Regions from separate parts of the Rhodopseudomonas sp. BR0G17 genome, predicted to be linked through region 3. Evidence: predicted binding sites of a transcription regulator. Region 3 holds the regulator's gene; each other region holds the start of a gene.
The links. Region 3 encodes PhoB, which activates phosphate uptake and scavenging genes when phosphate is short. Its sites were predicted from a motif close to TGTCATNNANCTGTCAT; they were not measured.
Positions count from the first base shown of each region.

Region 1 (9,508 bases), on a different contig from region 3:
CCCGCTCGATGTCGGCGGTCAGCACCACCTCCAGCAGCGTCTCAGGCCCGTTCGGGGCCTCTTGAGCCAAGCTGCCGATCCGCCACCGCGGCGGCAGGGTGATCCGACCGGTCTCGGTTGCAAGCTCGCCGCGGATCGCGCGAAACAGGGTGGATTTACCGGCGCCGTTGCGGCCGATGAAGCCGACGCGAGCGCCGGGGGCGATCTGGACCGAACTTTGGTCGATCAACAGCCGTCCGGCGAGCCGGATCGAAATGTCGGTAAGCGTGAGCATGGCGCGTTTTGGCCGGGTCGGGCCGCAAAGGCAACCGGCACGAACAGATCAGTGCCGGATGAATCGCCACCCGCAGCTTGCCCGCGCGCGGCGGCGCCGATATAAGCCCGGCAACTCCTCCCGCCCTTAGCTTTCAAGGACATTCCATGGCGATCGAACGGACTTTCTCGATTCTCAAGCCCGATGCGACCGAGCGCAACATCACCGGCGCGATCAACGCGCTGATCGAAAAGGCCGGTCTGCGGATCGTCGCCCAGAAGCGCATCCGCATGACCCGCGACCAGGCCGAGACCTTCTACGCCGTGCACAAGGAACGCCCGTTCTTCGGCGAGCTGGTCGACTTCATGATCTCCGGCCCGGTGGTGGTTCAGGTGCTCGAAGGCGAGGGCGCGATCGCCAAGTACCGCGACGTGATGGGCGCGACCGATCCGTCGAAGGCGGCTGACGGCACCATCCGCAAGCTGCACGCCAAGTCGATCGGCGAGAACTCGGTGCACGGTTCGGACGCGGCTGAAACCGCCAAGATCGAGATCGCCCAGTTCTTCTCCGGCAACGAAATCGTCGGATAAGCATTACCCGTCGGACGTCCCCGGCCGCTGATCTTCGGCGGCCGCGGGATGCCGGCGCAGTCGGGGAAAGATCGTGGACTGGGTGCTGCACGTCTTTGACCCCGCGACCTTCTGGTCGATCGTCGCCCAATTCAAGAGCGGCGTTCAGCAGACCGAATTCTGGATTTCCGTCGGCAAGATCATCTGGATCAACGTGCTGTTGTCTGGCGACAACGCGCTGGTGATCGCGCTCGCCTGCCGCGGCCTGAAGCCGAACCATCGATTGTGGGGCATGGTGCTCGGCGCGGGCGCTGCCGTCCTGCTACGCATCGTCTTCACCGGCATCGTCGCCACGCTGATGGAGTGGCCGTATCTGAAGCTGGTCGGCGGCCTGGCGCTGCTGGTGATCGCCGCCAAGCTGGTGGTCCCCGAGAACGAAGATGAAGACAGCGTCCAAGCGGCCTCGCATCTTTTGCACGCCGTTCAGATCGTTGTCGTTGCCGACATCATCATGAGTCTCGACAACGTCATCGCGGTCGCGGCTGCCGCGGATGGCAGTGTGCCGCTGCTGATCCTTGGGCTCGCTATCAGCGTTCCGCTGATCGTGGCGGGCGCGGCACTGATCCTGATGGTTCTGGAGAAACTGCCGATCCTGGTGTGGGCCGGTGCTGCGCTGCTCGGCTGGATCGCCGGGCAGGTGATCGCCACCGATCCGGTCGTGCTGCCTTTGGTGAACAAGCTCGATGCGCCGATCGGCGGTCAGCTCGATGCGTGGTTCGCAATGGTTGGGATGTACACGCACCTCGCCAGCAACGGCGGCGTCGGCGAGCACTTGTTCGCCGTGGTCGGCGCCATCGTGGTGCTGATCGCGGGATCAATCTGGCGAAGCCGGCAATCGGTCGAGCAGGGCGCCTAACCGCAGCTTGCCGCTGCCGCGCCGGACAAGAAAAAAGCGAGCCGCGCGGCTCGCTTTTTCCATGAACCTGAAAGTGGGCTGGTCTCAGGCAGTTCCGGCGACTAAGCCGTGGTGGCTGTGATCGGCCCCATCGTGACCGCAGCACTCGACGGTGCGGGTGCGATCATAGGCTTCGCGCACAATGTGGTAGCAATCGCAGGTGCGGCTTTCCAGCGCCTGGCGATCCACGATCCGCACGGCACCGCGGCGCTTCTCCACCACACCTTCAGCCTCGAGCTGCAGCAGCGCGTTGGTGATGCTCGCACGGCGAACGCCCATGCTGGAGGCGAGCAGTTCGTGCGTGATGTACAGCACGTCGCTTTGAATGCGATCGTTCGCCAGCAGCAGCCAGCGTGCGAGACGCTGATTGATTTCGTGCTTGGCGGCACAGAGCACGCTCTGTGTATTTTGGGCGATCAGAGCCGGCACGTAGCGCAGCATCTCTTCACGGATCTGCGGCCGGTCGGCCATCACCCGTGCCAGATCGTCGGCCTCGACCCTCAGCGCAGTTCCCGGCATGCACACGACCGAGCGCTGCGACGCGACATCGGCTCCCAGCACCAGCGGAACCCCGACGTAGCCGAAATAGCCGACCATGGCCGTTTCAACGAAGTCGGTGCGGGTTCCAGAGAGGTGCGACACCAGGCCGTCCTCGATGAAGTGAACGCATTCGACGCGTCGGTTGGCCTCCTGCAGTACAGCGCGACCGCGAAACTCGACGGGCCGGAGCAATGGTTTAAGCGCTTCGAAATCGTCCGGTGCGAGCTGCGCCAGAATTCGATTTCTCACCGCAGGAGAGCTAGCTTGAAGATCGTTCGCCAAAATATCAACGGCTCCTTGGTGATGGGTGGATGTCCGTGGAACCGGCTGCGCCGATTCAGAAGGGAGCTTACCGGACAGAGGCGGGGGTGGCCACGTCTCGCGGGTGTCCAATATTGTCGCATCCTCGCCGTAGTGGCGACGCAGTTCGGCAGTGCAGCAAACGGCACAGCTGCTCACATGCGCGAAATTGAGTCAGTGCGAGTGAAACAGGCAGCAGCGGTGAGGCGGACGAACTACGCGTGCTGCAGATTGCAGCGTGCGCTGCATCGGAACTGATCAGTTACGCTACGTACTACACGAGATCAGCACGGTGCGTTGCGCGACACTTGCTATACCACAAATTTCGTGTTGCAATTGACCCGCAATCGGATCTGGCCCCTTCGGCTTTATGTTTCGCGACTGGGAAATCGATATCGCATTGGGTTCGCCGTTTGTGGCGTGGCACGCGGGCAGCGTGCCGCGTCTTTTTTGTATCTAGATCGGGAGGCAGGCGATGCAAAAGGGCACCGTCAAATGGTTCAACCCCACAAAAGGGTATGGCTTCATCCGTCCGACCACGGGCGATAAGGACGTTTTCGTCCATATTTCGGCGGTCGAGCGCGCTGGGCTGAGCACGCTCAACGAGAACCAGGCGATCGAGTACGATCTGGTCGAAAATCGCGGCCGTACCTCGGCGGAGAACCTGAAGATCTCCTAATTCAAGGCCGAAGGTTCGTCGGACTGCCCCCGGTCGAAAGCCGGGGGAACTTCGTGCTGCCGCTCAGCTGGCCGCGGGCACGATCAGCGTTCGCTCAGCTGCGCTTTGCGTGGCGGACCGGCAGAGATCGCCGTCGAACCGGAGCAGGCCGGCAGCGAGCAGCCGCAGCGCCTCTGGGTAGATGCGATGCTCGACCGCGAGCACGCGTGCGGCCAGCGTGTCCGGCGTGTCGTCGTCCTGCACCGGGACCGCGCCCTGGACGATGATCGGGCCTGCGTCGGTGTCCGGCGTGACGAAGTGCACAGTGGCGCCGGAGATCTTCACGCCGGCGCGCAACGCCTGGCCATGCGGATCGAGGCCGGGAAACGACGGCAGCAGCGACGGGTGGATGTTCAGCATCCGGCCGTACCAGCGCTGCGCGAACTCGGCCGTAAACAGGCGCATGAAACCGCCGAGGCAGATCAGCTCGATGCCGCGCGCGTCGAGCTCGGCCTGCAGCTTGGCTTCGAAGCCGGCGCGATCCTTGCCGAACGGCTTGCTTTCGATCACCACGGTGGCGATGCCGCTGCGCTCGGCGATCGCAAGGCCGCCCGCCGTCGCCACGTTGGAAATCACCACAGCGATCTCGGCCGGAAAGCCGTCCTCAGCCGCGGCTTCAATCAGCGCGGCCATGTTGGAGCCGCGCCCGGAAATCAGGATAGCAACGCGAGGCTTCATCGGCGCGCTCACCAGGCGAGGTCGAGGTGGCCGTCATAGACCACGCGCTGCTCGCCCTTGGCGGCAATGACCTGACCGAGCAGGTGCACGCTTTCGCCGCTGGCGGTGAGGCTCTCAATGACCTGATCGACGGCGTCGGCCTTGACGATCATGACCATGCCGATGCCGCAGTTGAAGGTGCGCAGCAGCTCGAGTTCGGCGATCTCGCCTTGTTCGGCGAGCCACTTGAACACCGGCAGCACCGGGATCCGCGGCAGGTCGATGCCGACCCCGAGATGCTTCGGCAGCACGCGCGGGATGTTCTCGGTGAAGCCGCCGCCGGTGATGTGGGCGAGGCCTTTGACGGCGCCGGTGTCGCGGATCGCCTGCAGGCAGGACTTCACATAGAGCTTGGTCGGCGCCAGCAGCGCACCGCCGAGCGTCATCACCGGCGAGAACGGCGCAGGCGCGTCATAGGGCAGGCCGGATTTCTCCACGATCTTGCGGACCAGCGAGAAGCCGTTGGAGTGCACGCCGGAGGAGGCCAGCCCGATCACCGCGTCGCCCTCGGCGATATCTTTCGACGGCAGCAGCGTGCCGCGCTCGGCGGCGCCGACCGAGAAACCGGCGAGGTCGTAGTCGCCGTCCTTGTACAGGCCCGGCATTTCGGCGGTCTCGCCGCCGATCAGCGCGCAGCCGGACTCGCGGCAGGCTTCCGCCACGCCGGCGACGATCTCGGCGGCCGCCTCGGGATCCAGCTTGCCGCAGGCGAAGTAATCGAGAAAGAACAGCGGCTCGGCGCCTTGCACCACGAGGTCGTTGACCGACATCGCGACCAGGTCGATGCCGATGCCGGTGTGCAGGCCGGCGTCGATCGCTACCTTGATCTTGGTGCCGACGCCGTCGGTGGCGGCGACCAGCACCGGATCCTTGAAGCCGGCCGCCTTCAGATCGAACAGGCCGCCGAAGCCGCCGATCTCGGAATCCGCGCCGGCCCGCGCGGTGGCGCGCACCATCGGCTTGATCAGATCGACGAGCCGGTTGCCCGCATCGATGTCGACGCCGGAGTCGGCGTAGGTGAGGCCGTGCTTCCGCTCGGTCATGCCCGGTTTTCCCAATTCAAGCTGTGCGGCACCCGGGCATCCGTCGCCAGGGCGGAGCCCGCCGTCGATTTCGCCGGCGCGACGACGCTAGACCTAAGTCCCGCTTGTCCGCGCCCGGCCGATGTTTTGGGGTGGTTACGTCGGATTCCGCCAGCGTGCAATGGCTCGCAAGGGGACCCAGCATGGTCTATGTAGAAAACCAGCCCGCTCAACCGTCGAAAGTCGAGGTTTTTCGGCGGATTTGGGCCGGAAGCCGGGAACGTTGCGTGAGCATTCCAAACATCATTACGCTTTGCCGCATCCTGTTGGTGCCGGTGATCGTCTGGGCGATCGCGTCCAATGAGATGGAAATCGCCTTCGCGGTGTTCGTGGTGGCCGGGGTCAGCGACGCGGTCGACGGGTTTCTGGCCAAGCGCTTCAACATGTCCAGTGAGCTCGGCGCGCTGCTCGATCCGCTCGCCGACAAGGCGCTGCTGGTCTCGATCTACGTCTCGCTCGGGATCTGGGGGGCGATCCCGCGCTGGCTGGTGATCCTGGTGGTGTCGCGCGACATCATGATCGTCGGTGCGGTGATGATCTCCTGGGTGTTCGGGAGGCCGATCCCGATGAAGCCGCTGATGGTGTCGAAGCTGAACACCGTCGCGCAGGTGTCGTTCGCCGCGCTGATCCTCGGCGCGCTCGCCTTCGGCTTCGAACCCGCGCCTTACGACCTCTTTCTGATGGGCGCGGTGACCGTCTTGACCTTGCTTTCCGTCTCCCTCTATCTCGTCGAGTGGATGCGGCATATGAGCACGATCGAGCCAAGCCGTTGACCGCGTCGGCCGGCCGCGTTTTGGGCCGGCATGGAGCGCCCCGTGCCAGTTCGCGTTGAACCTCGACAATTAGCCCTCGACCTGCCGCATGCCGAAAGCCTGTCGCGCGAGGATTTCCTGGAAGGTTCGGCCAACACCGCGGCGCTGTCTCTGATCGAGAGCTGGCCGGACTGGCCCAACCGTATCATGATGCTGGTTGGCCCCGAGGGCAGCGGCAAGAGCCACCTGGCAGCGATCTGGGCCGAACTGGCGGGCGCCCGGTCGACCGCGGCGCAGGCGCTGAATGCCGCAGCGGTGCCCGGCGCGCTGGCGACCGGCGCGGTGGTGGTGGAAGACCTTGTGCCGGGCAGCTTCGACGAGCGGGCGCTCTTCCACCTGATGAACATGGCGCGGGAAGACGAGGCCTATGTGCTGTTCACCGGCCGGGTCGAGCCGGCAGCCTTGTCGATCGACCTGCGCGACCTGAAGTCGCGGCTGCGGGCCGTGCCGGTGGTGTCGTTGCTGCCGCCTGACGATGCGCTGTTTCGTGCCCTGATCGTCAAGTTCTGCGCCGACCGCCAGATGTGCATCGACGCTGCGCTGGTCGGTTACCTCGCCAACCGGATCGACCGGTCATTCGTGGCTGCCCGCCAGGTGGTGGAAAAGCTCGACACCATGGCGCTGCGGCTCGGCCGTCCGGTGACCCGGGCGCTCGCCTCCGAAGTGCTGCGCGCCGACTAGCGCCCGCCCTGCGGCATATGGCGGGAAGGCGGGCCGCTTGACGGCTTCTGCGCCTCGTTTCTCAATGTCATGGAAACGTCATGCAGCGTCAGCATTGTCTCGCGGCGCCGCAGCCGCGGTGCGCCACATCCTGGTCTGGATCAATTTCTCATGGACTCCGAGCAAGTGATTGCCATCGAAGAGAAAAAAGGCGAAGCCGAGCCGGCGTCGATGATTGCTGCCGGCCCCGAGCGATTCATCAATCGCGAGCTGTCATGGCTACACTTCAACCGTCGGGTGCTCGAAGAATCGGTCAATCCGCACCACCCGGTGCTGGAGCGGGTGCGGTTTCTGTCGATTTCGGCCAACAACCTCGATGAATTCTTCATGGTCCGCGTCGCCGGTATCAAGGCGCAGATCCGCGAAGGCATCACCGAGCGCAGCCCGGACGGCCTGACGCCGTCCGAACAGCTCGCGCTGATCAACGAGGCGGTCTCTAAACTCGCCAGCGACCAGCAGTCGATCTGGCGCGAGCTGCGCGGCGTGCTCGCCGATTCCGGTATCCTATTGCTGGACGGCAAGGACGTCACCAAGGCGGAGCGCACCTGGATCGAGGATCACTTCCTCCACAACATCTTCCCGCTGCTCACGCCGCTCGCGATCGACCCCGCGCATCCGTTTCCGTTCATCCCGAGCCTCGGCTTCACCATCGGCCTGCAGCTGGCACGGGTCTCCGACGGCAAGCCGATGAACGCGCTGATCCGCATGCCGGCGCGGATCGACCGCTTCATCCGTCTGCCTGCGAACGGCCGCGACCAGACCGTGCGGGTGATGACGCTGGAGCAGGCGACCTCGCTGTTCATTGGGCGGCTGTTCCCCGGCTACCACGTCAAGGGCCAGGGCTCGTTCCGGATCATCCGCGACAGCGAACTGGAAATCGAGGAAGAGGCCGAGGATCTGGTGCGGCTGTTCGAGACCGCGCTGAAGCGGCGGCGGCGCGGGTCGGTGATCCGGATGGAGGTCGACGCCTCAATGCCGGAGGAGCTGCGCGTGTTCGTGCAGCGCGCGCTCACCGCGGCCGACGACGAGGTGTTCCTGGTCGACGGCGTGCTGGCGATGAACGAGCTGTCGCAGCTTACTCGCGTCGATCGTCCCGACCTCGAATTCGTGCCCTATGTGCCGCGGCATCCGGAGCGGGTGCGCGACCACGGCGGTGATATCTTCGCGGCGATCCGGCAGAAAGACTTGATCGTTCACCATCCGTATGAATCGTTCGACGTCGTCGTTCAGTTCCTGCAGCAGGCGGCGCGCGATCCCGACGTCGTCGCGATCAAGCAGACGTTGTACCGCACCTCGAACAACTCGCCGATCGTGCGCGCGCTGGCAGAAGCCGCCGAGGCCGGCAAATCGGTCACTGCGCTGGTCGAACTCAAGGCACGGTTCGACGAAGAAGCCAATATCCGCTGGGCACGTGACCTCGAGCGCGCCGGCGTGCAGGTAGTATACGGGTTTCTGCAGCTCAAGACCCACGCCAAGCTGTCGCTGGTGGTGCGGCGCGAGGGCGGCAGCCTGACGACCTACATCCACACCGGCACCGGTAACTACCATCCGGTGACGGCGCGTATTTATACGGACCTGTCGTACTTCACCTCCGATCCGATCCTCGGCCGCGACGCTGCGCGGGTGTTCAACTACATCACCGGCTACGCCGAGCCGAGCGACATCGAGAAGATGGCGGTATCGCCGATCACGCTGCGCAAGACCATGCTCGAGCACATCCGCGGCGAGACGACCTTTGCCCGCCACGGCAAGCCGGCCGCGATCTGGCTGAAGATGAATGCATTGGTCGACCCCGAGATCATCGATGCGCTGTACGAAGCCTCGCGGGCAGGGGTCTCCGTCGAACTGGTGGTTCGCGGCATCTGCTGCCTTCGTCCGGGCGTCCCCGGTCTGTCGGACAACATCCGGGTGAAGTCGATCATCGGCCGGTTCCTCGAGCACGGCCGTATCTATTGCTTCGGCAACGGCTACGGCCTGCCCAGTGCCAAGGCGGCGGTGTACATCTCCTCCGCCGACATGATGCCGCGCAATCTCGACCGCCGGGTCGAAGTGCTGTGCCCGATGCTCAACCCGACCGTGCATCAGCAGGTGCTGGAGCAGATCATGGTCGCCAACCTGAAAGATACCGAGCAAAGCTGGCGGTTATTGCCGGACGGATCGTCGACGCGTATGAAGGCGGCCAAGGGCGAGGAGCCCTTCAACGTCCACAACTACTTCATGACCAATCCGAGCTTGTCCGGCCGTGGGAAGTCGCTCCAGGAATCCTCACCCCGCCGGCTCACCCGGCGTGCTGAACGTCAGCAGTCCCAGCAGACTTCCTAAGGGACGACGACGTTGAGCAAGCAGCCGCACAGGCGCGAACCCAGCGTCGCCGTCATCGACATCGGCTCGAACTCCGTGCGTCTCGTGGTCTACGAGGCGCTGGCGCGCAGTCTGGTCACCGTTTTCAACGAGAAGGCGCTGTGCGGCCTCGGCCGCGAGGTGCAGACCACCGGGCTGCTGACGAAGGACGCCGTCAGCAAGGCGCTGGTGGCACTCCGGCGGTTTCGTGCGCTGATCCGGGTGATGAAGGTCGGCAAGGTGTTCGCGATCGCGACCGCCGCATGCCGCGATGCCAAGAACGGCCCCGACTTCATCGCCGAGGCCGAGCGGATCTGCGGCGTCACCATCGAGATCCTGTCAGGACCGCGCGAGGCCAAGCTGTCGGCGCTCGGGGTGATCTCCGGCGTGCACAAGCCGAACGGCGTCGTCGGTGATCTCGGCGGCGGCTCGCTCGAACTGATCGATGTCCGCGGCAACGCCGTCCGTAAGGGCGTGACCCTGCCGCTCGGCAGCCTGGCTC
Region 1 is NZ_QUML01000034.1:11,072-20,579, reverse strand. It holds gene DY467_RS21000 (ABC-F family ATP-binding cassette domain-containing protein) at 1-274, opposite strand, end outside; gene ndk (nucleoside-diphosphate kinase) at 421-843, shown strand; gene DY467_RS20990 (TerC family protein) at 917-1,738, shown strand; gene DY467_RS20985 (Crp/Fnr family transcriptional regulator) at 1,823-2,599, opposite strand; gene DY467_RS20980 (cold-shock protein) at 3,093-3,296, shown strand; gene purN (phosphoribosylglycinamide formyltransferase) at 3,360-4,013, opposite strand; gene purM (phosphoribosylformylglycinamidine cyclo-ligase) at 4,022-5,095, opposite strand; gene DY467_RS20965 (CDP-alcohol phosphatidyltransferase family protein) at 5,362-5,907, shown strand; gene DY467_RS20960 (P-loop NTPase family protein) at 5,938-6,627, shown strand; gene DY467_RS20955 (RNA degradosome polyphosphate kinase) at 6,778-8,988, shown strand; gene ppx (exopolyphosphatase) at 9,001-9,508, shown strand, end outside.
Region 1: DY467_RS20955 (RNA degradosome polyphosphate kinase) is a predicted target of PhoB. The motif match lies at 6,693-6,709, and genes of this name have one in related genera.

Region 2 (9,508 bases), on a different contig from region 3:
CCAAGCACTGGCCGGACGGCGAGCAGATGTCGATCTACGACGCCGCTATGAAGTACCAGGAAGAGAAGGTGCCGCTGGTGGTGTTCGCCGGCGCCGAATACGGCAACGGTTCGTCGCGCGACTGGGCCGCGAAGGGCACTCGTCTGCTCGGCGTTCGCGCCGTGATCTGCCAGAGCTTCGAGCGCATCCATCGCTCGAACCTGGTCGGCATGGGCGTACTGCCGCTGACCTTCGAAGACGGCACCTCGTGGGCCTCGCTCGGCCTCAAGGGCGACGAGAAGGTCACGATCCGCGGCCTCGAAGGCGACCTCAAGCCGCGGCAGATGCTGGAAGCCGAGATCACCTCGGCCGAGGGCAAGCGCAAGCGCGTGCCGCTGCTGTGCCGCATCGATACGCTCGATGAGCTCGATTACTACCGCAACGGTGGTATTCTGCACTACGTGCTGCGCAAGCTCGCGGCCTAACAGCCGCGATCTTCGCCGATAGGCGGAGAATGCCTCACTGCGAAGTGAGTGGCAGGTGAACGGAAGGCGGCCTATGCAAATGGCCGCCTTTTCGTTTTAAGGCTCCTCGATGGATGGCGGCGTGCGGCCGTCCCGAAGCATTCGGCAAAGGCGGTTCGGCAAACGACGATGAATGGTGTTGGTGGATTTTCGCGGTGGTCCGGCGCACTCGGCCTGTGCGTGACGATCGCGACGGCCGATTTTGCTGCCGCCGAACCCCGCGCCGTGGTCGAGCTGTTCACCTCGCAAGGCTGCTCGTCTTGTCCGCCGGCGGACAAAATCATTGGCGAACTCGCCCGCGATCCGTCGGTGATCGCCCTCAGCCTTCCGATCGACTATTGGGACTATCTCGGCTGGAAGGACACCCTGGCCGACTCCCGTTTTACCGCTCGCCAGAAAGCTTACTCGCAAGTGCGAGGCGATCGGGACGTCTTCACCCCGCAGGTGATCGTCAATGGGTCGGCGCACCTTGTCGGCAGCAACCGCGCCGGCATCGAGGGCGCGATCAAGACCACCGACAAGACCGCCGGGGTGATGACCGTGCCGGTCTCGGTGGCGGTCGAAGGCAAAGAGATCAAAGTCTCGGTCGCCGCGGCGCCCCAGGGCGAGACCACCAAGAGCGGCGAAGTCTGGATCTGCGCGGTGTCCAAAGCGATCCCGATCGAGATCGGGCGCGGCGAGAACCGCGGCCGGCACGTCACCTACCACAATGTGGTGCGCAATCTGCTGAAGGTCGGCGATTGGACCGGCGCGGCGGAGCACTGGACGGTGCCGCTTGAGAACGTCGTCGGCGACGGCGTCGATGCGGCGGCGGTCTATGTGCAGAACGGCAGCCGTGAGAAGCCCGGCGCAATGCTCGGGGCCGCGTTCACGTCGCTGAACTGATCGTCGGCCGGGTGCGATCTGGCGGAAAATAGCCGGAGCTGCTTTGCGCGCCTTGGCTGCGAGCTTCACGACCGGAAGCGAGCCGGCCCCTCAAAACAAAAAAGGACCAACTTGCGTCGGCCCAGGAGGGGGATCGAGGTTCTGCGTACAGGCCCGATCCCGACTGCTTCGGGGGGCTGGGGGCTGAGGAATCCGAAGCCGAAGGGACCGGGCCAACGCAGTGATAGCGTTATCGCAAGCGGGCTTGGCGGGCGCTGGGCGAAAATCGGGCGGCAATAAGAATTCGGCTAACGAAGGCGTGAGCCGCGTGCGCAAGGGCGCTGTTTCGGCGCCTGCTGCTTTCGGTCCCCTTGCGGCCCGTCGCCGGCGGCGCAATCATGTCAGCGTCGTGACAGGAGGCGCCGATGGATATGATTTCCGGGGAGGCTGACCCCAGCGAGAGCCGCGCAGCGGAGCGCCCAGGCACCGCACCGCTGCAGGGACTGGTCACTTTCAACCGCCTGGAGCTCAATCGCATCCTCAATCTCTATGGCCGGATGGTCGCGGCCGGCGAGTGGCGCGATTACGCCATCGACTTCCTGAAAGACACCGCGGTGTTCTCGATCTTCCGCCGCGCCTCGGAAGTCCCGATCTATCGCATCGTCAAAGATCCGCGGCTCGCCCGCAAACAGGGCGCGTATTGCGTCATCGGCGCTTCCGGCCAGATCCTGCGCCGCGGCCATGAACTCGAACGTGTGCTGCTGGTGATCGACCGCAAGCTGGCGCTGGTCTGACCTGAGCTGCGGCGGAGCCGGGGCGAAGCGTCTCGGCGCCCCCCGCGTCACTGCCCTTTCTGCTTTCGCGGAGGGTACGGCATTATGAGCTGTTCGGCCGTGCTTCTGCTTCGGGCACCGTCTGCCCGCCGTCGCCCAGCGTCCGCTGCATCAGCACCGAGTCCAGCCAGCGACCGAACTTGAAACCGACGTCGGTATGGGTGCCGATCGGCGCGAAGCCGGCCTTGCGGTGCAGGGCGATCGAGGCGGCGTTGGCGGAATCGCCGATCACCGCGATCATCTGGCGGAAGCCGCGCTCGGTGCATGCGGCGATCAGGTCACGCAGCAGCGCGCTGCCGATGCCGCGGCGGTGGGCCGCCGGATCGAGATAGATCGAGTTCTCGACCGTGAACCGATAGGCCGGCCGGGGCCGGTAGGGCCCTGCATAGGCGTAGCCGGCAATCGCCCCGTCCGCCTCCGCGACCAGATACGGAAAGCCGGCTTCGGTCAGAGTGCTGAACCGCCGCGTCATCTCGGTAAGGTCGGGCGGGCTCAGCTCGAAGGTCGCGGTGCCGAACCGCACCGCCTGCTCGTAGATCGCGGTGATGGCCGGCAGGTCGGCGGTGATCGCAGGGCGGATGACGAGGTCGGACATGCGAAATTCGGACTCGGAGCGGATCGCCAATCTCAGCGTCATACGCGGGCTTGACCCGCGTATCCATCCTCTTCGCCATGACGCTTGGCTGGCTTGCAGGAGGCTGCCTGCAGCAGGATGGATCGCCGGGTCGAGCCCGGCGATGACAGGCGTTTGCTGTGAGATGCCCTGCGGAAGTCCCTTGGTTCGGACGTTCGTTCCGCCAAAACAAAAGCCCCGGCGCTGGGCCGGGGCTTCGAGCTGTCAGGTCTGGGAGGAGACCGTTATTCCTTCTGTCCGAGCAGCTGAAGCAGCAGCGTGAACAGGTTGATGAAGTTCAGGTAGAGCGACAGAGCGCCGGTAATGGCGGCCCGCTCGGCGACGTCGCCGCCCATCGAGCCGTAGCCGTAGATGTAGTCGTTCTTCAGGCGCTGGGTGTCCCAGGCGGTCAGGCCGGCGAACACCAGCACGCCCACCACCGAGACGATGAACTGCAGCATCGACGAGGCGACGAACAGGTTCACCAGGCTGGCGATCACGACGCCGAACAGGCCCATGATCAGGAACGAACCCATCCCGGTCATGTCACGCTTGGTGGTGTAGCCGTAGAGGCTCAGCGCACCGAACGCGGCCGCGGTGATGAAGAACACCCGGACGATCGAGGTGTGGGTGTACACCAGGAAGATCGACGACAGCGAGATGCCCATCAGCGCCGAGAACGCCCAGAACAGAAGCTGTGCGGTCGCCGGCTTCAGGCGGTTGATGCCGAAGGAGATGACAAACACCATCGCCAGCGGGGCGAGGATGAAGACCCACTTCAGCGGGCTGACGAACATCGCCACGCCGAACGAGGTCAGCATGGTGTTGCCGACCCGCGCGGCAGCCGCGCCGGCGTCCGTGGTCACGGCGCCCATATAGACGCCGAGCGCCGCCAGGCCGGTGATGGCCAGGCCGATCGTCATGTAGTTGTAGATGCGCAGCATGTAGGCGCGCAGCCCGGCGTCGACGGTCGCGGTTTCGACGCGTCCGGCGGCCCGGCCGAAGGGAGAAGTGTAGTTGCGGTCCAAGTCCGACATGGTCGAGATCCCGAGTTGGTCTGGCCGGTCGCGAAGGGTGGCGAAAGCCAGTACTAATTTATCCGGACGGTGGCGAAGAATGTGCGCTTAAAGTTGAGCCAAGATCCTAGTCAGGACCCAAAATTAACGTCTGTTCATCGAGCCGTCCGACCCATGCTGATATGTGGGAAACTAACACGGACGGGGCAAGCTTTAATGCGCGGCTGAATGTCGCTCCGCTCTGAAGGGTAAAGAAATCGGCGTCCGACCTTGGTCGAAAATGGCCATTTCCCAGTCCTAACAGGACCCGCCAGAGCGGTGCGCCAGCGCGCCGCGCCGCCCGTTCCGCCGGCGCTGCATACTATAAATTTCGCAAAACGGAAGCCGGTTTCTGGTTGAGCGCCAGCCACGTGCCGATCAGTCCCAGGCCGACCGTGACCACCAGGGCGGCCACCACCACGCCGGCCGCCGAGCCGGCCTGCCAGGCGAAACTCAGCGTCATTAATCGTGTGACAATCAGCCACGCGGCGACCGAGCCGGCCAGCACGGCGAACGCCGCGGTGGCGAGACCAATCAGCGCATATTCGAGCGCGAAGGCCCCGATCAGCCGTGCCCGGGTGGCGCCCAGCGTCTTCAGGATCACCGCGTCATAGACCCGGTGGCGATGGCCGGCTGCGAGCGCGCCGCCCAGCACCAGGATGGCGGAGATCAGTGTCACCGCGCTGGCGCCGCGCACCGCCAGCACCAGGTTCGACACCACGCCGCCGACCGTCTCCAGCGCCTCGCGCACCCGCACCGAGGTCACCATCGGAAACCGGTCGGCGACCTGCTTGATCACCGCGGCGTCGCTCTGCGGCGTGCTGCCGCTCTCGGTCAGCGTGGCGATATGGGTGTGGGGCGCGCCGCGGAAGGTGTCCGGTGAAAACACCAGGACGAAATTGATCCCGAGGCTCTGCCAATCGATGCTGCGCAGGTTCGAGATCGTGGCAGTGATCTCGCGTCCGAGCACATTGACGGTGACCTTGTCGCCGATCGACAGCCCAAGTCCCTGTGCCAGCTTCTTGTCGAACGACACCAGCGGCGGTCCGCTGTAGTCCTTGGGCCACCACCGTCCCTCGACCACCTTGGAACCGGCCGGGACATCGGCCGCATAGGTCAGGCCGCGATCGCTCTGCAGCACCCACTCGGCATCCGGCGCCGGCTTGAGGTCTTCGGCGCGAACGCCGCGCGCGGCGACGATCCGGCCGCGCAGCATCGGCACGTCTTCCAACGTCGCGTTCGGCGCGATCTGGCGCAGGAATGTGCCGAATTGATCAGTCTCGCTGGAGGGGATGTCGATGAAGAAGAAGGTCGGTGCCTTCTCGGGCAGCGCAGCGCTGAACTGCCGTCTTAGGTTACCGTCAATTTGCGAGACGGTGACCAGCACCGCGAGGCCGAGACCCAGCGACAGGACCACTGATGGTGTCAGCGCACCGGGGCGGTGAATGTTGGCGACGGCGAGCCGCAGCATGGTGATGCGCGACCGCGGCAGCCGGCGCGCGATCGCCATCAGTCCGGCGGCGACGCCGCGCAGCAGCACGAAGATCGCCAGGGTGGCGCCGATCACCGCCAGCGCGACGCGCTTGTCGTAGGCGAGCCCGATCACCACCGCGAGCAGCACCGCGACGACCGCGGCGATCAAGGCGATGTGCTTCAGCCGGGGGCGATGGCCGTCGGCGGTCGCCGCCTCGCGGAATAGCATCGCCACCGGCACGTCACGCACCTGCGCCAGCGGCCACAGTCCGAACGCCAGCGCGGTGAGCAGGCCGTAGACCAGCGATAGCGCCAGCTCGCCGGGATGCAGCGCCGCCACCACCGGAAGCGGGAGTAACTGCCCGAACAGTCCGACCAGCGCGAACGGCATCGCGGCGCCGAGCGCCAGCCCGATCGCCGCGCCGATCAGCGCCAGCACGATCACCTGGGTGAGATAGATCGCGAACACGTCGCGCCCGGTGGCGCCGACCGCCTTCAGCGTTGCGATCACGTCGCGGCGGCGATCAATATGGCTCTTCACCGCATTGGCGACGCCGACGCCGCCGACCACCAACGCGGCGAGGCCAACCAGGGTCAGGAATTGAGTGAAACGGGTAATGGTGCGTTCGAGCTGCGGCGAGGCGTTGCCGCGGGTGCGGATTTCCCAGCCGGCCTGCGGCAGCGCCGCGCGGGTGTCATCGACCAGCCGCTGCGCTGCGCGATCGTCCGTGCCGTTGTCCGGCAGCCGGACCCGGTAGGTCCATCGCACCAGGCTGCCGGGCTGCAGCAACTGGGTCGCGCGCAAGCCGTCGTCGCTGATCAAGAAGCGCGGACCGAAGCCGATATTGCCGGACAGCTTGTCCGGCTCGGCCGCTACTGCGCTGCGGATCTGGAAGGTGGCGCTGCCGATCGTAACCTTGTCGCCGATCTTCAGATCGAGCCGCGCCAGCAGGGCCGGGTCGGCGGCGGCCCCAAAGGTCTCGTCCCGCCGGGCGAGCAGGTCGGCCACCGGCATCGGCGGTTCGAGTTTGAGTTCGCCGAGCAGCGGATAGGCGCCGTCGACCGCCTTCAGCTCGACCAGAGCCGAGCGGCCATCGTCGGTGCGTGCCATGCCGCGCATCGTGGCGGCGACCGAGACATCGCCGCGGCTGCGCAGGAACGCCACTTCGTTCGGCGTCGCTTCGCGCTGGATCAGGGAGAACGCAGCGTCACCGCCGAGCAGCGTGCGGCCCTCGCGGGCGAGCCCGTCGCCGAGGCTGGCTGCGACCGAGCCGACGCCGGCGATCGCCATCACGCCGAGCGCGATGCAGGCGATGAAGACGTAGAACCCGTTCAGCCCGCCGCGCATCTCGCGCAGCGCGTAGCGGAGCGGCAGCGACCACGAACGGGTGCGGAGCGACGTCTCGGTCAGGACCGTCATCGATCAGGCCGACCGTGCGCGTGCGGCGGAGCCCGGCTGCGTGGTGTCGATCCGGCCCGAGCGCAGTCGCACCACTCTGTCGCAGCGTTGCGCCAGCCCGGAATCGTGCGTGACCAACACCAGCGTCATGCCGCGCTCGGCATGTTTGGCGAACAACAGATCGACGATCTGCTTGCCGGTGGTCTCATCGAGATTGCCGGTCGGCTCGTCGGCCACCAGGATCGCCGGATCGGGCGCGAGCGCGCGGGCGAGCGCGACGCGCTGCTGCTCGCCGCCTGAGAGCTGCGAGGGGTAATGGTGCAGCCGCTCGCCGAGACCTACCGAGGCCAGCTCGCGGGCCGCGCGGTCCGCGGCACCAGCCTGACCGGCCAGCTCCAGCGGCACCGCGACGTTTTCCAGCGCCGTCATGGTCGGGATCAGATGGAAGGACTGAAACACGATTCCGATCTGGCGGCCGCGGAAGCGGGCCAGCGCGTCCTCGTCCAAACCATTGAATGAGGTGCCGCCCACCACCACCTGACCGCTGTCGGGCCGCTCCAGCCCGGCCATCACCATCAGCAGGGTGGACTTGCCGGAGCCGGACGGGCCGATCAGCCCGATCGTCTCGCCGGTGCCGACGCGCAGGCTGATATCCTTGAGGATGTGCACCCGCGCGGCGCCGCTGCCCAGCGACAGGTTGACGTTGGAGATCGCGATGCTGTCCGGCGCGCCGCCGGCCAATGACGAGGGTTCAATGAGACTGTCCATGGCTGCCTCATATGGCTATTCAATCGTGGCGGTCGAGGGGTGGGCGCGCACGATCGCGCTGGTCCTGGGACTTGGAATGATGGCGGCGCTGCCTGGACAAAGTGCGCGGGCCGAGACCGCTGCAAAGCCGCTGAAAGTGGTGGTGCTCGGGGACTCGCTGACCGCCGGCTATGGCCTGCCGGCTGCCGATGCGTTTCCGGCCAAGCTGCAAAAGGCGCTCAAAGCCAAGGGCATCGAGACCGAGATGGTGAATGCCGGCGTGTCGGGTGATACCGCCAGCGGCGGCCTGGAGCGGCTCGACTGGTCGGTGCCGCCCGATGCCGACGCGGTGATCGTCGAGCTTGGCGCCAACGATGCGCTGCGCGGCACCGATCCGAAGGTCCCGCGCAAGGCGCTCGACGAGATCCTGAAGCGGTTGAAAGCACGTAAGTTGCCGGTGCTGCTTGCCGGCATGCTGGCGCCGCCGAATTACGGCAAGGACTACGCCGCGCAGTTCGACGCGATCTACCCGGACCTCGCCAAGCAATACGACGTGCCGCTGTATCCGTTCTTCCTCGACGGCGTCGCGGCGGTGTCGAACCTCAATCAGGCCGACGGCATTCATCCGACCGCGGCGGGCGTCGACATTATCGTCGAGCGGATTTTGCCCAGTGTCGAGGCGCTGCTCCGCCCGCTCCTGGTGCAAAGCCGCTGAGAACGCGGCAGTTCCGCCTTAAGGGCCGGATTGCCCTCAGCTTTTTGGGCCCCGCGAGGGCTGCGCTGTAGCGCTGTTACACAAACGCGCTACACAATCGTATCGTTGATTCGCCGGACGTTTTGCGGACTGCCGTGCCCCACGCGGGACGGTCCCCACGATCGGGATAGGCAGCCGCAATCGGCCTCAGGTTCGAGGGTGTGCCGATGCCGCGTTTGTTTACGGGACTGGAGATTCCGGCCGAGATTGGCCAGACCCTGTCGAGTTTACGTGGCGGACTACCGGGGGCGCGTTGGGTCGACCCGGACGATTATCATCTCACCTTGCGGTTCATCGGCGACATCGACGGCGTCACCGCCAACGAGATCGCCTCGACGCTGTTTCGGGTCAATCGCAAGCCGTTCGAAGTCACCCTGCAGGGTCTGTCGAGCTTCGGCGGCAAGAAGCCCCGCGCAGTAGTCGCCTCGGTGGTGCCGTCGAAGCCGCTGATCGAGCTGCAGGCCGAACTCGAGCGGTTGATGCAGCGTGTCGGTCTCGATCCCGAGGGACGGAAGTTCACCCCGCACGTCACCCTGGCGCGGCTGCGCGGCGACGTTTCCAGCCGCGATGTCGCCGACTATCTGTCGATCCGCGGCTACTTCCCGTCCAAGGTGTTCAAGGCCGAGCGGTTCGTGCTGTATTCGGCCCGCGCCTCGACCGGTGGCGGTCCCTATATCGTCGAAGCGCCATACGAGCTGAATGCCTGACCAAGGCAACTCGTTATCGCGCATAGCTCTCCGACCGATTCCCGGCTTGCATTTTGCCGCCCGATCAGGCGGTAAAAGGCCGTATGTCCTCGCCGCACTCGCTCCGCCAGCAATATCAATCCCTGATCGCCTCCGGCAGCATCGAAGCCGATCCGGCGCAGGCTCGCGCGGTGCAGGCCTTCACGCTCCTCAACGAGACGCTCGACGGCTATAAGCCACCGAAGAAGCAGGGCTTTTTCGGCCGCCTGTTCGGCGGCGGCGATGCCGGCCAGGCCCCCCCGCAGGGGCTCTACATCCATGGGGAGGTCGGCCGCGGCAAGACCATGCTGATGGATCTGTTCTTCGACGCGAGCCCGATCGCGTTGAAGCGGCGGTCGCATTTTCACGAGTTCATGGCCGAGACCCATGACCGCATCAACGGCTTCCGTCAGGCGATCAAGCGCGGCGATATTCCGGATGCCGACGTGATGGAGCTGACGGCGGCCTCGATCCTCGACGAAGCCTGGCTGCTCTGCTTCGACGAATTTCACGTCACCGACATCGCCGACGCGATGATCCTC
Region 2 is NZ_QUML01000054.1:8,124-17,631, forward strand. It holds gene acnA (aconitate hydratase AcnA) at 1-464, shown strand, start outside; gene DY467_RS24280 (DUF1223 domain-containing protein) at 633-1,388, shown strand; gene DY467_RS24285 (DUF2794 domain-containing protein) at 1,793-2,161, shown strand; gene DY467_RS24290 (GNAT family N-acetyltransferase) at 2,244-2,795, opposite strand; gene DY467_RS24295 (Bax inhibitor-1/YccA family protein) at 3,059-3,850, opposite strand; gene DY467_RS24300 (ABC transporter permease) at 4,191-6,761, opposite strand; gene DY467_RS24305 (ABC transporter ATP-binding protein) at 6,765-7,508, opposite strand; gene DY467_RS24310 (arylesterase) at 7,507-8,202, shown strand; gene thpR (RNA 2',3'-cyclic phosphodiesterase) at 8,409-8,948, shown strand; gene zapE (cell division protein ZapE) at 9,032-9,508, shown strand, end outside.
Region 2: DY467_RS24285 (DUF2794 domain-containing protein) is a predicted target of PhoB. The motif match lies at 1,766-1,782, and genes of this name have one in related genera.

Region 3 (9,508 bases):
CGCCGACGGTGAGCAGCTTCTCGGCCCGCAGCGCCGCGATCAGCTCGGGCGACGGCACCACCGCCTTGAGGCCGAGCAGCAAGCCTTCGCCGCGGATTTCGCTGACGACGCGCGGATGCCGATCGACGACACCGGCGAGCTTCTGTTTCAACAGCAGCGACATCTTCTTGACGTGGTCGAAGAAGCCCGGCTGCAGCATGATATCGAGCACCGCGTTGGCGGCCGCGACGGCCAGCGGATTGCCGCCGAAGGTCGAGCCGTGCGCGCCCGGCGCCATGCCCTTCGCCGCCTCGGCGGTCGACAGGCAGGCGCCGATCGGGAAGCCGCCGCCGAGTGCTTTGGCCAGCGACATCAAATCCGGCGCGACGCCGACCCGCTTATAGGCGAACAGTTCGCCGGTGCGGCCCATGCCGGTCTGGACTTCGTCGAAGATCAGCAGCAGGCCGTGCGCGTCGCACAGCTCGCGCAGGCCGCGGAAGAACGCCAGCTCCGGCGAGCGCACGCCGCCCTCGCCCTGCAGCGGCTCGATCAGGATCGCGGCGGTATTCGGACCGATCGCGGCCTTGACCGCATCGAGGTCACCGAGCGGCAACTGATCGAAACCGTCGAGCGGCTTGCCGTAGCCTTCCAGGTACTTTGCCGAGCCGGTGGCGGCGAGCGTGCCGAGCGTGCGGCCGTGAAACGCGCCTTCGAAAGTAATCACCCGGGTGCGCTCGGGCTCGCCCTTGGAGAAGTGATAGTGCCGCGCCATCTTCAGCGCGCACTCGACCGCTTCAGCACCCGAATTGCAGAAGAACACCTTGTCGGCAAAGCTCTGTTCGCACAGCCGCGCCGCCAGCTTCTCGCCGTCCGGGCTCTTGAACAGGTTGGACATATGCCACAGTTTGGTCGCCTGCTCCTGCAAGGCTTCGACCAGATGCGGATGGCAATGGCCGAGCGCGTTGACGGCGACGCCGCTGGTGAAGTCGAGGTAGCGCTCGCCATCAGTTCCGTGCAGCCAGACACCTTCGCCGCGCTCGAACGCGACATCCGCTCTGGCGAAAACCGGGAGGAGATGGGACGTTGAAGCGCTCTGAGACATGGCCGATCCGATCGGAAAATAGCGGGCCGCCGGCCGGCCGCGTCACGCGCATGACACGAACGCAGTCTGGGACAACGTACCCCGGAAACGAAACGTGCCGCCTTTCCAGGCGGCACGTGGGATTATTCTAGAAGCGTCGAACTCACTGTCAACACGGAGCTTCGACGAAGTGCTGCCAGAAAGCAGCACTCGCGCTGTTTGTTGTGGCTTCGCGGACTCACTCACAGGAGAAGGTGTGGACGCACCGGGTCGGACTCTTGCGCGTGAGTCACGGCATATTGTAGCCTTTTGACTGTCGGGTACGACATCTCGTGCGCGGTTTGTAATCCATTTCGAGTTCTCGGATGAGGCGTAACGCCGGGGCGGCAAGGGTCGTCCGGCGAGCGCTAAGGGATTCTGACAGCTGAGATTTTGACGACCTCACAGCCGCGGTTCCGCGCCGCCCTTCGGCGCCCGCGGCAGGAAGGGATAGAACTATGACGGCATTGACCTGGACCGACGAGCGCGTCGAGCAGTTGAAGAAATTGTGGGAGGGCGGGCTGTCGGCGAGTCAAATTGCCGCCGAGCTTGGCAACGTCACCCGCAATGCCGTGATCGGCAAGGTCCACCGCCTCGGCCTGTCGGGCCGGGCCAAGAGCCCCACGTCGGCAGCGCCGCGGCCGCGCAAGGCGCGCCCGGTGCAGCAGATGATGAGGGTGACCCGGCCGGTGGCGCGCGGCAACACCGCACTGGCGCACGCTTTCGAAGTGGAAGCCGAGCCAGATCCGATCGCCTTCGACAACGTGGTTCCGATGAACCAGCGGCTGTCGCTGCTGGAACTCAACGAAGCCACCTGCCACTGGCCGGTCGGCGATCCGTCGAGCCCGGAATTCTTCTTCTGCGGCGGCAAGTCGCTGCCGGGCCTGCCCTACTGCGCGCATCACTCGCGCATCGCCTATCAGCCGGTCGGCGATCGCCGACGCGCAGCTCCCAAGACCACCCGCTAGACTGACGCCGCCAGCCCAAGGCCGCGGCAATCCGCGCTCGCGCAGCGCAGGGTTGGCCATCCCGCCAAACTGTCATCGCCCGCGAAAGCGGGCGACCCAGTATCCCAGAGCGTCCGTTACTTCCCACCCACTCACTGCAATACGGGATCCTCCGCCTTCGCGGAGGATGACGCTGCTATGTTGGGCTGAGGCCGCGGCTGAACGATTGCAAAAGCGATAGAGTCGACAAACGCCGCCATCGCGTCGTTGCCACGTGTCGCTAAATCACGCTCGCGGTCATCGTGGTTTGAACGAGTGTCTTGGTGGGCACGCTCGCTTTGCTCACCGACGTCGCAAACCTGCTAACAACTACGACGGGCTGCCTTCGACCTTGGCGAAGCGATCGTCGAGGGCGTAGCCGGCACCGCGAACAGTGCGGATCGGGTCCTGCTCGCGACCGATATTGAGCAGCTTGCGCAGGCGGCCGATGTGCACGTCGACGGTACGCTCATCGATGTAGATGTCGCGGCCCCAAACGCCGTCGAGCAGCTGCTCGCGGCTGAACACCCGGCCCGGGTGCTCAAGGAAGAATTCGAGCAGGCGATACTCGGTTGGACCGAGATCGATCGGCCGGCCGGAGCGCGCCACCCGGCGCTTGTCGCGGTCGAGTTCGAGATCACCGTACGCCAGCACGGTGGCGAGACGCTCCGGCGCCGCGCGGCGCAGCAGGCCCTTCACCCGGGCCAGCAGCTCCGGCACCGAGAACGGCTTGACGATGTAATCGTCGGCGCCGGTCGCGAGCCCACGGACCCGCTCGCTTTCTTCGCCACGCGCCGTCAGCATGATGATCGGCAGTTGCTTGGTTTCCGGACGCGCCCGCAGCCGGCGGCACAGCTCGATGCCGGACAGGCCCGGCAGCATCCAGTCCAGAACGACCAGGTCGGGAATCCGCTCCTTCATCCGGGTGTCGGCGTCATCGCCGCGCGCCACCGTCTCGACCTCGTAACCTTCGGATTCCAGATTGTATCGCAGCAGCGTCGTCAGCGCTTCCTCGTCTTCAACTACCAGAATGCGCGCAGCCATTGTCGTCCTCGTCTCAGTGTCGTCTCGATCCGTCCCATGACTGCCGGCCCGGCGGGCCGGCGGCCAGAGCAGCGTCAGTTACCGGGCGTCGCGTTGGCGAAGGTGGTCATGTCGCCCTTCGGACGCTTGTCCATGATCTGCTGACCTTCGATCATGTAGAACACCGTCTCGGCGATGTTGGTCGCGTGATCGCCGATCCGCTCGATGTTCTTGGCGCAGAACATCAGGTGAATGCAGAACGAGATGTTGCGCGGATCTTCCATCATGTAGGTAAGCAGCTCGCGGAACAGCGAGGTGCAGATCGCGTCGACTTCCTCGTCGCCGTTCCACACCACCATCGCGGCCGGCAGATCGTGCGCCGTATAGGCATCGAGCACCGCCTTGACCTGCGACTGCACGAGGTCGGTCATGTGCTCGAGGCCGCGGATCAGCTTCAGCGGATGGAAGTCGCTGTCGATCGCGTTGACGCGCTTGGCGATGTTCTTCGACAGATCGCCGATCCGCTCGAGGTCGGTCGCGACGCGCATCGCGCCGACGATTTCGCGCAGATCGATCGCCATCGGCTGGCGCCGCGCGATGGTCAACACCGCGCGCTCTTCGATATTCCGCTGCATCTGGTCGATCTCGGCATCGGCCGCGACCACGCGCGAGGCCAGCGCGACGTCGCGCCGGATCAGCGCATCGACCGAGTCGACGATCTGGCGCTCGGCCAAACCGCCCATCTCCGCGACCAGCCGGGTCAGCTCCTGCAGGTCGCCGTCGAACGCCTTGGTGGTGTGTTCGAATCCCATATCCGTGCTCCTCGCCCGCCGCGTCAGCCGAACCGGCCGGTGATGTAATCCTGGGTGCGCCGATCGCTCGGCGAGGTGAAGATCTTGTTGGTCGGGCCGAATTCGATCAGCTCGCCGAGATACATGAAGGCGGTCGACTCTGACACGCGCGCCGCCTGCTGCATGTTATGGGTCACGATCGCGATGGTGTATTGTTCCTTCAGCTCGTCGATCAGCTCTTCGATCTTGGCGGTGGAGATCGGATCGAGCGCCGAGCACGGCTCGTCGAACAGGATCACTTCCGGCCGCACCGCGATGGTGCGGGCGATGCACAGACGCTGCTGCTGACCGCCCGACAGGCTGAGACCGGAAGCGCCGAGCTTGTCCTTCACTTCGTTCCACAGTGCGGCGCCGCGCAGCGCCTTCTCGACCCGGCCGTCCATCTCCGACTTCGAGATCTTCTCGTACAGGCGGACGCCGAACGCGATGTTCTCATAGATCGTCATCGGGAACGGCGTCGGCTTCTGGAACACCATGCCGACCCGCGCGCGCAGCAGGTTGAGGTCGAGCTTGGGGTCGAGAATGTTGGTGTTGTCGAGCAGCACCTGCCCCTCGGCGCGCTGGCCCGGATACAGATCGTACATCCGGTTGAAGATGCGCAGCAGGGTTGACTTGCCGCAGCCCGACGGACCGATGAACGCGGTGACGCGGTTGGTGGCGAGCGCCAGGTTGATGTGCTTCAGCGCATGGTTCTGACCGTAGTAGAAATTGAGGTCGCGCACGGTCACCTTGGCCGGGCCGTCCGGCTGGGCGCCGATCGGCGGCATCGCGGACGGAACGCTGGTGGCGATCGAGATCTCGGTCATTTCGTGGTCCTCTCGGCGCCGATGATGCGCGCGCCAATGTTCAGGGCAAGCACGGTCAGGGTGATCAGCAGCGCGCCGGTCCAAGCGAGCTGCTTCCAGTAAGCGTAGGGGCTCTGGACGAAGTTGTTGATGGTCACCGGCAGGTTGGCCATCGTCTTGGTCAGATCCAGGCTGAAGAACTGGTTGCTGAGCGCGGTGAACAGCAGCGGCGCGGTCTCACCGGCGACACGGGCGGTCGCCAGCAGGATGCCGGTGATCAGACCGGCACGGGCGGCGCGATAGGCGATCCGGCGGATCACCAGCGAGCGCGGCAGGCCGAGCGCCGAGGCGGCTTCGCGCAGCGAGCTCGGCACCAGCAGCAGCATGTCTTCGGTGGTGCGCACCACCACCGGGATCACGATCACCGCCAGCGCCAGCGCGCCGGCGAGCGCCGAGAACCGGCCCATCGTCACCACCACCGCGCCATAGATGAACAGGCCGATGATGATCGACGGCGCGCTGAGCAGGATGTCGTTGATGAAGCGGATCACCGAGGTGAGCTTGTCGTATTTGCCGTACTCGGCGAGGTACGTGCCGGCGAATAGTCCGAGCGGCGCGCCGATGCCGACGCCGAGGATCGTCATGATGATCGAGCCGACGATGGCGTTGAGCAGGCCGCCCTCATTCGAGCCCGGCGGCGGGGTATTCTGGGTGAATATTTCGAAGTTGAGACCGGCGAGGCCGTTCCAGAACAGCGTGAACAGGATCAGCGCCAGCCAGGTGACGCCGAACAGCGCCGCCGCCGAGCACAGCACCTTGATCACCAGGTCGTTGCGGTGACGCCGCTTGTAGATCGGGTTGTCGAGATGGATCGGCGACATCTTACTTGCCCGCCTTCAGTTCGAGCCGCAGCAGCAGCAGCCGGGCGGCCGCCAGCACCAGGAAGGTCAGAATGAACAGCAGGAGGCCGAGCAGGATCAGGCCGGACTGATGCAGGCCATCGCTCTCGGCGAATTCGGAGGCGATCGCCGCCGAGATCGTGGTGCCGGGCGAGAAGATCGAGCCGGTGATCCGGAACGAGTTGCCGATGATGAAGGTGACCGCCATGGTCTCGCCGAGCGCGCGTCCGAGCGCCAGCATCACGCCGCCGATCACACCGACCCGGGTGTAGGGGATCACGACGCTGCGGACGACTTCCCAGGTGGTGCAGCCGACGCCGTAGGCGGCTTCCTTCAGCACCGGCGGCACGGTCTTGAAGACGTCGACCGAGATCGCGGTGATGAACGGCAGCACCATGATGGCGAGGATCAGCGAGGCGTTGAACAGGCTGAGATAGGACGGCGGACCGGCGAAGATATCGCCGAGCACCGGCACGCCCTCGAACAGCGCGATCATCGCCGGCTGGAAGTGATAGGCCAGGAACGGGCCGAGCACGAAGAAGCCCCACATGCCGTAGATGATCGACGGGATTCCGGCGAGCAGCTCGATGGCGAGGCCGATCGGGCGGCGCAGCCACATCGGGCACAGCTCGGTAAGGAAGATCGCGATGCCGAGACCGACCGGGATCGCGATCATCATCGCGATCAGCGACGTCACCAGCGTGCCGTAGATCGGGCCGAGCGCGCCGAGGACGGGCGGGTCATTGGCCGGCGCCCAGCGCGAAGTGGTGAGGAACGAGAAGCCGAATTCGCGGATCGCCGGTAAGGCACCGACGATTAGCGAGATGATGATGCCGCCGAGGATCAGCAGCACCGAAATCGCGCAGGCGCGCGTCGTCCAATAGAAAGTCTTGTCGCCGAGCTTGAAGGCACTCAGGGCCTTGGCCCGATCGTAAGGTCCGGCAGCCGTCTGCAACCCGGTCGTCTCAACCGCCATGTCCGCCACGCTAACTCTCCTCATGCCTACTGCAGGGCCGAAACCGCGCCTCGCGGCTGGAGATCTGAATTGAAAACCGGATGCGCGATCGAAGGTCGCGCCAGCACCGACTGCGGTGCAAAGCCGGAGCCCGAGCGTATGAGCCTCGGAGTCCGCCGTTCGCGTGAACGTCGGACTGCGACCCGGACGGATCCGGATCGCAGCCAAACTTCAGACTATCAGCTCTTGATGTCCGAGGCCCAGGTCTTCTCGATCAGCTTGACGACCGGTTCCGGCATCGGGATGTAGTCGAGCTCTTCGGCAGCCTTGGCGCCCTTCTCGAACGCCCACTTGAAGAACTTGACGGCTTCGGCGGACGCCGCCTTATCGACCGGCTCCTTGTGCATCAGGATGAAGGTCGCGGCGGTGATCGGCCACGAGGCTTCGCCCGGCTGGTTGGTCAGGATCAGGTAGTAGCCCGGAGCCTTGGCCCAGTCGGCGTTCGAGGCCGCAGCCTGGAAGGCCGCGATGGTCGGCTGCACGGTCTTGCCGGCGCTGTTCACCAGACCGGTGTAGGTCAGCTTGTTCTGCTTGGCGTAGGCGTATTCGACGTAACCGATCGAATTCTTGGTCTGACCGACGTTGCCGGCAACGCCTTCGTTGCCCTTGGCGCCGACGCCGACCGGCCACTCGACCGCGGTGCCCGAACCAACCTTGGTCTTCCAGTCAGCGCTGACCTTGGACAGGTAGTCGGTGAAGTTGAAGGTGGTGCCCGAACCGTCGGAGCGGCGAACCACGGTGATCGCATCGCTCGGCAGGCTGACCTTCGGGTTCAGCTTCTTGATCGCCGGGTCGTCCCACTTGGTGATCTTGCCGATGTAGATGTTGGCCAGGGTCTCGCCGTCGAGCACCATCTCACCCGGCTTCACGCCTTCGAGGTTCACGACCGGCACGATGGCGCCCATCACCATCGGCCACTGCACCAGGCCTTCCTTATCGAGCTGTTCCGGCTTCAGCGGCGCGTCTGTGGCGCCGAAGGTCACGGTCTTGGCAATGATCTGCTTGATGCCGGCGCCCGAACCGATCGACTGATAGTTCAGACCGTTGCCGGTGTCCTTCTTATAGGCATCGGCCCACTTCGAGTAGACGGGGTACGGGAAGGTGGCGCCAGCGCCGGTGATGTCGGCGGCGAAGGCCGAGGTCGACGCCGCAACCAGACCGGCCGCGACGATTGCCTTGATGAAATTCATGGGGAAGGTCTCCATCTGTAAGCGAAGCGCTCAGCGCGCCCGACTGCGCTTACCCCGCCCGTCTACGAGCGGTCGGTTGACCTTTTATGAGGGTTTGATGACAGTCATGTGACTGCACTAAGCGCCTGAAATCGAATGATTATTCGACTCAGACCTGGGGCTTTCCCTGAGGGAAACAGACGGTGAAAGTCGCACCCTTTTTCAGCACGCTTTCGATCAGCAGGCGGCCGCGGTGACGGTTAACAATATGTTTCACCAGCGATAATCCTAACCCCGTACCACCCTGAGAACGGCTGTCGCCGACGTCCACGCGGTAGAACCTTTCGGTCAGTCGCGGCAGATGTTCGGGCGCGATACCAGGGCCGAAATCGCGCACCAACGCGCGATACTCCGACACGCCGTCGCCCGACACGGCAGCCACCACCGAGACCACCACCCGGCCGCCCGAAGCGCCATACTTCAGCGCGTTCTCGATCAGGTTTTCGAACAGCCGCAGCAGCTCTTCGCGATCGCCGGCGATGGTCGCGGCGTCCTCCGGCAGCTCCAGCTCGATCACCACCTGGCGTTCTTTGGCCAGCGGCTCGAGGCCGTCGGTGACCTGCTTGATCAGCGGCTTCAGGTCGATCATCGCATCGGGGCGAACATGCGCGCTGAGCTCGACCCGCGACAGCGACAGCAGGTCGTCGATCAGCCGCGCCATCCGGGTCGCCTGAGCGTGCATGATGCCGAGGAAACGCTCGCGCGCCTTCGGATCGTCGCGGGCCTGCCCCTGCAGCGTGTCGATGAAGCCCGACAGAGCGGCCAGCGGCGTGCGCAGCTCGTGGCTGGCATTGGCGACGAAGTCAGCACGCATCTCTTCGACCCGGCGCAGCGGCGTCAGATCGTGGAACGTCATCAGCATGCACTGATCGGTGCCGCCGAACGCGGTCGGCACCTGCACCGGCGCGATGATCAGTTCGAGCCAGCGTTCGATCGAGCCGTGATCGAGATAGGTGGCGCGGCGCGGCTCCGAGGTCGCAATCGCCTCGCGCAGCGCGGTGACGATCTCGGGACTGCGCAGCGCGAACTGCGCCAGCTCTCGCACCCGCAGGGCCGGCGCGAGCTGCGCCGCAGCGGCGTTGAGGTGGATGACCCGGCCGGCACGATCGAGCAGCACTGCCGGATCGGGCATGCCGGCGACGATGGCACGCACCACCGGCATTTCCACCGGGCTGACGCCAAGCGTGTCGTCGAGCGCGCTGGAGCTGTCATGCAACCGCCAAGGCACCAGCGCGGCGGCGACCAAGCAGGCGAACGCCGCGATCGCCGGGCCGATCGCGAGCTGGGCGAACAGCACCAAGGCGGTGAGCGCGAGCGCGCCGGCGATCAGGATGATCGCGGCGTGACGAAGCCGATCGGACCAATGCGTCAGCAGCGATGTGGAAGACGGTGTTGGCGGAGCGAGTACGAGTTCGCGGACCGGGCGGGCTTGCTCGTCGGGCGCGGGTGCGGTGGTCATGGCTCAACCTGGTGAGGGATCTCCGCGCACCGGTTCCGGCTTCAGCGCTTCGGCCAGCGGACGAACCCGCTTCAGCCGCGCACCGAGCACGATCTCCCGGACCGCAAGCACGACGACCGATATCACGAACGGCACGATGTAGTACAGCAGGCGGAACAGCAG
Region 3 is NZ_QUML01000028.1:1,157-10,664, forward strand. It holds gene DY467_RS19090 (aspartate aminotransferase family protein) at 1-1,081, opposite strand, end outside; gene DY467_RS19095 (GcrA family cell cycle regulator) at 1,558-2,067, shown strand; gene phoB (phosphate regulon transcriptional regulator PhoB) at 2,416-3,129, opposite strand; gene phoU (phosphate signaling complex protein PhoU) at 3,204-3,920, opposite strand; gene pstB (phosphate ABC transporter ATP-binding protein PstB) at 3,944-4,765, opposite strand; gene pstA (phosphate ABC transporter permease PstA) at 4,762-5,625, opposite strand; gene pstC (phosphate ABC transporter permease subunit PstC) at 5,627-6,628, opposite strand; gene pstS (phosphate ABC transporter substrate-binding protein PstS) at 6,838-7,848, opposite strand; gene DY467_RS19130 (ATP-binding protein) at 7,997-9,346, opposite strand; gene DY467_RS19135 (putative bifunctional lysylphosphatidylglycerol flippase/synthetase) at 9,350-9,508, opposite strand, start outside.